DNA from 2 places in the Cellulosilyticum sp. genome. Region 2 is predicted to be linked to the other one. Evidence: a T-box and tRNA genes for the amino acid it is inferred to sense, from the RefSeq annotation. Region 2 holds a T-box; the other holds one or more tRNA genes.
What was found. The T-box of region 2 lies ahead of thrS (threonine--tRNA ligase). A T-box ahead of a tRNA ligase gene usually reads a tRNA of that ligase, here a tRNA-Thr.

Region 1 (4,413 bases), on a different contig from region 2:
CAGCAATCTTTTTAATTATAGGGATTGTATTAGCACCAGTATTAGGAGATGCAACAGAAGGGGTATTTGGTCGTCCTAAAAGTGAATATGTTCTTATGCTTGTACAATGTATATTAGGTGTCATTGCTATGATTATGCCAGGGGTATTAACAAAGAAATTTAAATTACAAATTCCAACGAATATGTTACTTTTATATACACTGTTTTTATATGGTGCGATATATTTAGGTGAGGTAAAAAGCTTTTATTATGTTGTACCACATTGGGATACAATATTACATACCTTTAGCGGTGCAATGCTAGGGGCATTAGGGTTTTCTTTTGTAAGTCTATTAAATAATGAAGAGAAAATACCTGTTCAGTTAAGTCCAATGTTTGTAGCACTTTGTGCCTTTTGTTTTGCAACAACGATGGGTGTGCTGTGGGAAATTTATGAATTTACATTTGATGGCTTACTAGGTCTTAATATGCAGAAGTTTGCTTTAGAAGGTGGTGCTGACTTAGTAGGAAGAGCAGCACTAGTCGATACAATGAAGGATTTAATTGTAGATATTGTAGGTGCGCTTGCGATGAGCTGTATTGGTTATATTTCATTAAAATATAAAAAGGGTTGGATTGAAAAACTTTTAGTGGCGATACGCAACTAGAGAAAAAGGTCTATAAAAAACACACAAAAATGTTTTTTATAGACCTTTCTTTATGTTAATTGTTCACAATTTTAAAATTGTTTAAATATATTTAAAATAACAATATTATTAAAAATAGAGTATTGCAAATAATTTTATTGTATAATATATAAAAAGTAAACAAATAAATGGAGGGAAAGATATGGAGCGTGTTACCTTTCTTAAGAATTACAAAGATGATGAGAAAAATCGTAGTAGTTTAAATTCCTTATTGCAATTAAACCGAGGTGTTTCATTAGAGACATGGTATGCACAGGGATATTGGCAAGAACAGTATATTCCGTATTCTTTTACAGATGGTACACAGATTATAGCAAATGTATCAGTTTATAAACAAGATGTTTTATATAAAGGGCAGTTAAAGTCTGCAATTAGGCTAGAACATATAATATTACACCCTCAGTACCATTACAAACATTTAATTGAAAGGCTCATTTATCAGATTAGTGAAGAGTATAAAGATAAGGTAGATCTTATTTACTTAAGTGCAGATGAAGCAGTGATACCTTTTTATCCTAGATTTGGCTTTAAGCATATTGAGGAAGTTAAACATTATATTCAAACGGAAGGTATTCAAGAAGGGATAGCACCTGAGATCATTTCAAAGGATGAAATAGCTGCAACAATAATGGGTTGCATGACTAGTTATAGGATCCTTGGCGATGAAATACAAAGTAAGAATGATTTTGCAAGAAGATGCTTTGATTATATGACAAAGGAAGAAGGTAATTTATATTACTTTGAACAAAATGATACATATATTATTGCACGCTTGAACGAAGATGAGTTAGAAATGATAGATATTATAAAGGAACAAGATGTTGCTTTAGATGAAATCGTTGCAGGATTTAAAGCACTTTATAAATTTAATAAGGTGAAATTAAATAATAAAATAGAGTATAAAGGCATTGGCAAAATTGTAGAAGAGATAGGGGATAACCTACTCTTTGTTAAAGAAACTAACATTGAAGAAGAAAACTTATTTCCAATTATAATAGAAGCATAAGGATAAGAGGTATTGTACAGGGGAACTGCTATAATACCTTTTTTATTTTGAAATCAATAAAGCTAAATATTCGTTAAAATATATTGATATATAGAGTAGTAGAAAGCCTGGTCAATTAGATAAAATGAATGATGAATTAAAAGCTGACATTGAAAAGTATTTAAGTAATAGAAGTATCAAATAAGTTGATTTAATGCAGAAGCATAACATAAGTAGAAACACTTTGAAGAAGTATGTAGCTCTAGTAGAAACAGAGAAAAAACAGATGTCAGGGCAACTTAAATTGAACTAAGAAAAAAGGAGAGAAGAATAATGATTATGTATAAAGTACAGTCCGTAAAATGGAGAGAAATTCACAATTACTTATAAACAAAAAAAGACTTATGCTAAGCGTAAGTCTTTTGTAAGCTCCCGAGCGGACTTGAACCGCCGACCTCCGCCTTACCAAGGCGACGCTCTACCTACTGAGCCACGAGAGCAAAGCGTTCTGTTTATTACTATTGAACGCTTTTATAGGATATCATGTGCCGTATATTTTGTCAACATTTACCTACCTATTTTTAAAATAAAAAAATAGTCAGATTATTAATAGCCTAAAGATTCTCCAACTAAGATAACTTTTATGCGGCCTTTGTCACGGCTATTTCTTGTGACAACTGTTTGCATACAGATACAATCAGGAGAAAGGCAATTATGACATTTACCAGTTAGTGCACAAGGGGTCTTTTTATTAAGTCTAATGGCATTAATTGGTGCAGTAACATTATGAATGCGATCAAGAGCAGCAGCTTCATCTGTTACTATTTTATTCATACCTGCAATAATAATAACTTGTTTAGGGCCATAAATAAGTGCGGCAACGCGATTACCTGTACCATCAATATTCACTAATTCACCTGAATGTGTAATGGCATTGCTACTCATAAGATATGTATCAGCCGAAAAAGCTTGGCGGTATATTTCAGGTATTTCATTTGATGAAACTTTACTACGGTCTAATAAATTGTAACAGCCTTTTTTTTCAAGAGCATCTAGTAAACCAATTTGGCTAAGGGTCATTGAACCACCCCAAGTAATTGTCATACCTTCTTTAAGGAAGGAGAGAGCCTTCATTGTTGCTTCTTCTTTTGTATTCACATAATAGCCTTCAATATTACGTTTAGCCATTTGGGCAATAACATTTTCAGCAAGCTTCATGTAAAAATGTTTTTGATTTTCCATATGAAAACCTCCTTTTAAGTGAAAAAAGTTAAAATAGTATCCTTAACATTGTAGCATATTTAAGAAGAGAAATAGGATAAAATAGCAAGAATTTCATGGATTGAGTCAAAATATTACACGAAATCATTTTTTTTTTATCTTTTAAGAGGGTAAGTAAAAAATAAGCGCATAATCGCATATTGTAATTCATTTTAAAGCTTTATAAAATATTATTGGGGTGATGGAAATGTTAAATTTTAGCGATGAAAATAGTACTTATAGTTTTCGTACAACAGTAGGACGTGTAAGTGTCAGTGCAAAAGAAATTATGTATTTTTCTTATAGTGACAGACATGTTTATTTACACACGATTAATGGTGTTTTTAAAACAAAGATTGTACGTTTTAAAGATTTAGAGGATATTTTAAAGGAGCCTGAATTTGTAAGCATCCATCGAGCATGTATAGTAAATATTTGTTATATCAAGAGTATAGGTGGTATTACACTTATAATGGAAAATGGAGAGAAGCTCTCTATTAGTCGTTATAAAATGTTAGAGATGAAAGAAAAAATAAAAGCATTAGATATAGTTGGTGCTTATTGAGAAATGATAAAAAGATAAAAGGATGTGTTGAGTTGATACATAATGGGCATAATATCACTTAAGAAATCATTAGACAGCAAGAGGTTAACAGAATATGAAAGAATTAAGTGTATTTGAAATTATAGGACCCAATATGATAGGGCCTTCTAGCTCACATACGGCAGGTGCATTAAAAATTGCTAGAGTTGCTAAGAAGCTAGGGCCTAGTGAAATTTGTAAAGTAACCTTTGTACTTTTTGGTTCTTTTGCAAAAACTTATCGAGGACATGGTACTGATAGGGCGCTACTTGCCGGTATATTGGGCATGGACCAAGAAGATGAACGCATTAAAGAAGCTTTTCAGATTGCTAAGGAGACTGGGCTTAATTATGAGTTTATTATAACGGAGGATCATCATTATAAGCACCCTAATACGGTGGAAATCATCATGGAGGATAAAAAGGGCAATCGTCTGAGTATTATGGGTTCATCTATAGGCGGTGGCAGTATTAGTATTGATAAAGTAAATGGTATGGAAGTCTTCTTTTCGGGAGAGTATTATACCTTATTCATTGTACATGAAGATATGCCAGGTGTTATGGCCTATATTACAAAATGTCTGAGTGAATATAATATCAATATTGCTTATCTTCGTGCTTATCGTGAAGATAAAGGGAAACTAGCCTCTACCATTATTGAGGCAGATGAGATGATTTGTGAAGATGTGCTAAAGCGCATTGAAGAAAATACAGCCATAAAATATGCAAAGATGATTAGCTTATAGGAGTAATAGACATGATGAATTTTATAGATGGTGATGAACTGCTTACATTATGCGAAAAAGAAAATAAAAAAATTTCTGAGATTATGTTAGAGAGAGAAGTTCAGCTTTTTAAGACTACTAAAGAAGAAGCACTTGCAAAGATGCGACATTCTTA
Region 2 (4,413 bases):
GTTTTGATTTCTTCGTCTACGCGGTTTACGAAATCAGCAAGTGGCATAGCGCCTTCATCGCCTTTTTGACGGCTTCTAACTGAAACAGTTTTGTTTGCCATTTCATCAGCACCTACTACTACGATGTAAGGTACTCTTTCCATACGTGCTTCACGGATTTTGTATCCGATTTTTTCTGTACGATAGTCTGCTTCTACTTTTAAGATGCCACGGTTTTTGAATTCTTTAACAACTTCTTCTGCGTAGTCAGCATATTTATCAGAGATTGGAAGTACTTTAACTGCTGTTGGTGCAAGCCATACTGGGAATTGACCAGCATATTTTTCAATAAGCATAGCAAGTGTTCTTTCGTAGCAACCGATAGATGTACGGTGAATGATAAGTGGATGTTTTTTCTCACCATCTGCATCAATGTATGTCATACCAAGTCTTTCACCTAATGCAAAGTCAATTTGTACTGTGATAATTGTATCTTCTTTACCATGTACGTTTTTGAACTGAATATCAAGTTTTGGACCATAGAATGCAGCTTCACCTACAGCTTCTTCGTAGTTAATTTGAAGGTGATCTAAGATATTTCTCATGAGACCTTCTGTTCTTTCCCAAGCTTCTGGATCATCAATGTATTTTTCTGTGTTATTTGGATCCCATTTAGAGAATCTGTAACTAATATCATCTTGAATTCCAAATGTAGTCATCATGTAGTTAATAAGTTCAATTACACCTCTGAATTCATCTTCAAGTTGTTCTGGTGTACATACAAGGTGTCCTTCAGAAATTGTGAACTGACGCACACGGATAAGACCATGCATTTCACCTGATGATTCATTTCTAAATAATGTAGATGTTTCACCATAACGAATTGGTAAATCTCTATAGCTGTGTTGTTCAGCATTATATACTGTAAATTGGAATGGACATGTCATAGGGCGAAGTGCAAATACTTCTTTATCTGTTTCTTCATCACCAAGTACGAACATACCATCTTTGTAGTGATCCCAGTGACCTGACATTTTGTAAAGGTCGCTCTTAGCCATAAGAGGAGTTTTTGTGAGTACATAGCCTCTTCTTTCTTCTTCATCTTCTACAAAACGTTGAAGTGTTTGAACGATACGCGCTCCTTTTGGCATAAGAAGTGGAAGTCCTTGTCCTACTTTATCATCTGTTGTGAAAAGTTTAAGTTCACGCCCAAGTTTGTTGTGGTCACGTTTTTTAGCTTCTTCTAAAGCTTCTAAATGTGCAGCAAGTTCTGCTTTTTTAGGGAATGCTGTAGCGTAGATACGTGCAAGCATTTTGTTCTTTTCATTACCTTTCCAGTAAGCACCCGCAGCATTTAAGATTTTGAATGCTTCTACTGGTTTTGTGCTCATAAGGTGTGGACCTGCACAAAGATCTGTGAAATCACCTTGTTTGTAGAATGAAATAACTTCACCTTCTGGTAAGTCTTTGATAAGTTCTACTTTGTATGGTTCGTCTAATTCTTCCATAAGCTTAATAGCTTCTTCTCTTGGAAGTTCAAAACGCTCGATAGGTAATTTTTCTTTAATGATTTTTTTCATTTCAGCTTCGATTTTTTCAAAGTCAGCTTCTACGAAATGTCTCTCTGTATCGAAGTCATAGTAGAAACCATCTTCGATAGCTGGCCCAATAGCAAGTTTTACTCCTGGGAATACGCGTTTTACAGCTTGTGCTAAAATATGTGCTGCTGTATGACGGAATGCCCATTTACCTTCTTTATCATTGAATGTTAAGATTTCAAGGTCACAGTCTTCATTAAGCTCTGTTCTAAGGTCTACCATTTCTCCATTTACTTTACCAGCGCAAGCTGCTCTCGCAAGTCCACTGCTTAATTCTTCTGCAACGCCAAGTACTGTAATGCCTTTTTGACATTCTCTAATGCTGCCATCTTTTAATGTAACTTTAATCATTATAATGCTCCTTTCAAATTTTAAATTATTACTTTTTAATCATTATGATTGTCTTTTATGATGATTATTATTTTAGAACGCAAAAAATCCCGTCCCTTTTAAATAATCATCTTATTTAAAAGGGACGGGACATATTTATTCCCGCGGTTCCACCCTTGTTACTTTTATTTTTAATTCGAAACCATTCCCTTATTGTATAGAAGAAACTCATTTCTAAATTAAACAGTTAAAAGTCACTCGCTTATTTGACGATAACGGGGTCACCGAATTGTTTTGCAATCACTCCGAGGTAGTCTTCACTTACAAGCTTTAAAAATGCTCCCACCAATGCATCTTCTCTCTGAAAAAGTTCTTTATAAGTTACTCGTCTCATCATTGTTTTAGTATTTTCTTAATGTATTTATTCTAATCAATCTATTTGCTTATGTCAATATATCTCATTTGCTATTTCTAGGAAATTTGACTTAAAACTCCTTTATTTTATTTCAAACCAAAAACTCACGCCATCGTCTATATTAGAAACGCCATAATGCCCCGTATCTTCTCTCTGTTTAATCTTATAGCGTTCTATTTTACTCGATTAAACTTCTTTATCTACTTTCGCTGTTAGAAATATATTTAACTCACTTTTAAAAGAGCTACTAAGGATTTCTATCGAGAAATCCTTAGTAGCTCTTCTTATATCTCATAGATGACTATTTATTTTCATCTAATAGATAATTATATCTTGTTGTAATCTCGTCTTTCACACGACTTACAAGGTCTTCTAATTTCATTGCGCCCTCTTCGCCTCTGCGGCTACGTACACTTACAGTACCATTAGCTTCTTCATTGGCACCTACTACTAAGATGAATGGCACACGCATATTTCTTGCTTCTCTGATTTTGTAACCAATCTTTTCACTACGTTCATCAGTTTCCACTCGAATACCAGCTTCATCTAAAGTCTCTGCCACCTTTTTAGCATAGTCGCCATGTTTGTCTGAGATTGGTAATACTTTTACTTGAACTGGTGCAAGCCATGTTGGGAAAGCTCCTGCAAAGTGTTCTGTGATGACACCAATGAAACGTTCAATGCTGCCAAAGACTACACGGTGAATCATAACTGGGCGATGTTTTTCACCATCTGCACCAATGTATTCTAATTCAAAGCGCTCTGGAAGCTGGAAGTCAAGTTGAATTGTCCCACATTGCCATGTTCTGCCTAAACTATCTTCTAGTTTAAAGTCTAATTTAGGACCATAAAAAGCACCATCCCCTACATTGACTTCGTAATCATAACCCATTTCTTCAATAGCTTCACGGAGACCATTTGTAGCTATTTCCCAATCTTCAATTTTACCTACATGATCTTCTGGCATTGTAGAAAGCTCAATACTATATTTAAAACCAAATGTTTTATAAACTTCATCAATAAGTCTTACGACACCTTTAATTTCATCTTTAATTTGTTCAGGGAGCATAAAGATATGGGCATCATCTTGTGTGAAGTTACGCACACGCATTAATCCATGGAGCGCACCTGAAAGTTCATGACGATGAACAAGTCCTAATTCTCCCATTCTAAGAGGTAAATCCTTATAAGAACGCATCTTAGTCTTATAAACAAGCATACCTCCTGGACAGTTCATTGGTTTGATGGCATAATCTTCATCATCAATAACTGTAGTATACATATTTTCACGGTAATGATCCCAGTGACCACTTCTTAACCATAACTCTTTATTTAAAATAATAGGAGTAGAAATTTCCTGATAACCAGCCTTTTTATGAATTTCTCTCCAGTAATCAATGAGTGTATTTTTAAGAATCATACCCTTTGGCAAGAAAAATGGGAATCCTGGCCCCTCATCAAGTAAGGCAAAAAGTTCTAATTCCTTACCAAGTTTACGGTGGTCTCTTTTCTTAGCTTCTTCTATTTTATCAAGATGTTCTTGAAGCTCAGCTTTTTTGGGAAATGCTGTAGCATATAAACGTTGTAACATCTTATTTTTTTCACTGCCACGCCAGTAAGCACCTGCTACAGACATAATCTTAAAGGCTTCAACCGGTTTAGTAGTCATAAGGTGTGGACCTGCACAAAGATCCACAAATTCTCCTTGTTTATAGAAAGAAATTGTTTCTCCCTCTGGTAAATCCTCAATAAGTTCTACCTTATAAGGTTCCCCAGCAGCCTTCATCTTAGCAATAGCTTCTTCCCTTGGTAATTCAAAACGTTCAATAGGTAACTTTTCTTTAACGATTTTTTTCATCTCAGCTTCAATTTTTTCAAAATCTGCTTCTGTAAAAGAACGTTCAAAATCAAAGTCATAATAAAACCCATCATCAATAGCTGGTCCTATAGCAAGCTTCACGCTAGGATAAAGTCTCTTAACAGCTTGTGCTAGAATATGAGAAGCAGTATGTCTAAATGCCCATCTACCATCTTTATCTGCAAAAGTTAAAATTTCTAAGTGACAGTCCTTATCTAGCTCATGGCGAAGGT

Region 1: it has a tRNA-Thr gene. The T-box ahead of thrS (threonine--tRNA ligase) is inferred to sense a tRNA for this amino acid. The anticodon was not compared.

What each region holds. Positions count from the first base shown of each region.
Region 1 covers NZ_CEVXFV010000004.1:139,125-143,537, reverse strand. Annotated here, with positions in the region: gene AC1VAQ_RS03275 (DUF2238 domain-containing protein) at 1-647, shown strand, start outside; gene AC1VAQ_RS03270 (GNAT family N-acetyltransferase) at 829-1,692, shown strand; tRNA gene AC1VAQ_RS03265 (tRNA-Thr) at 2,099-2,171, opposite strand; gene AC1VAQ_RS03260 (lactate utilization protein) at 2,278-2,913, opposite strand; gene AC1VAQ_RS03255 (LytTR family DNA-binding domain-containing protein) at 3,140-3,496, shown strand; gene sdaAB (L-serine ammonia-lyase, iron-sulfur-dependent subunit beta) at 3,591-4,259, shown strand; gene sdaAA (L-serine ammonia-lyase, iron-sulfur-dependent, subunit alpha) at 4,274-4,413, shown strand, end outside.
Region 2 covers NZ_CEVXFV010000069.1:10,890-15,302, forward strand. Annotated here, with positions in the region: gene thrS (threonine--tRNA ligase) at 1-1,928, opposite strand, end outside; T-box leader at 2,046-2,313, opposite strand; gene thrS (threonine--tRNA ligase) at 2,624-4,413, opposite strand, start outside.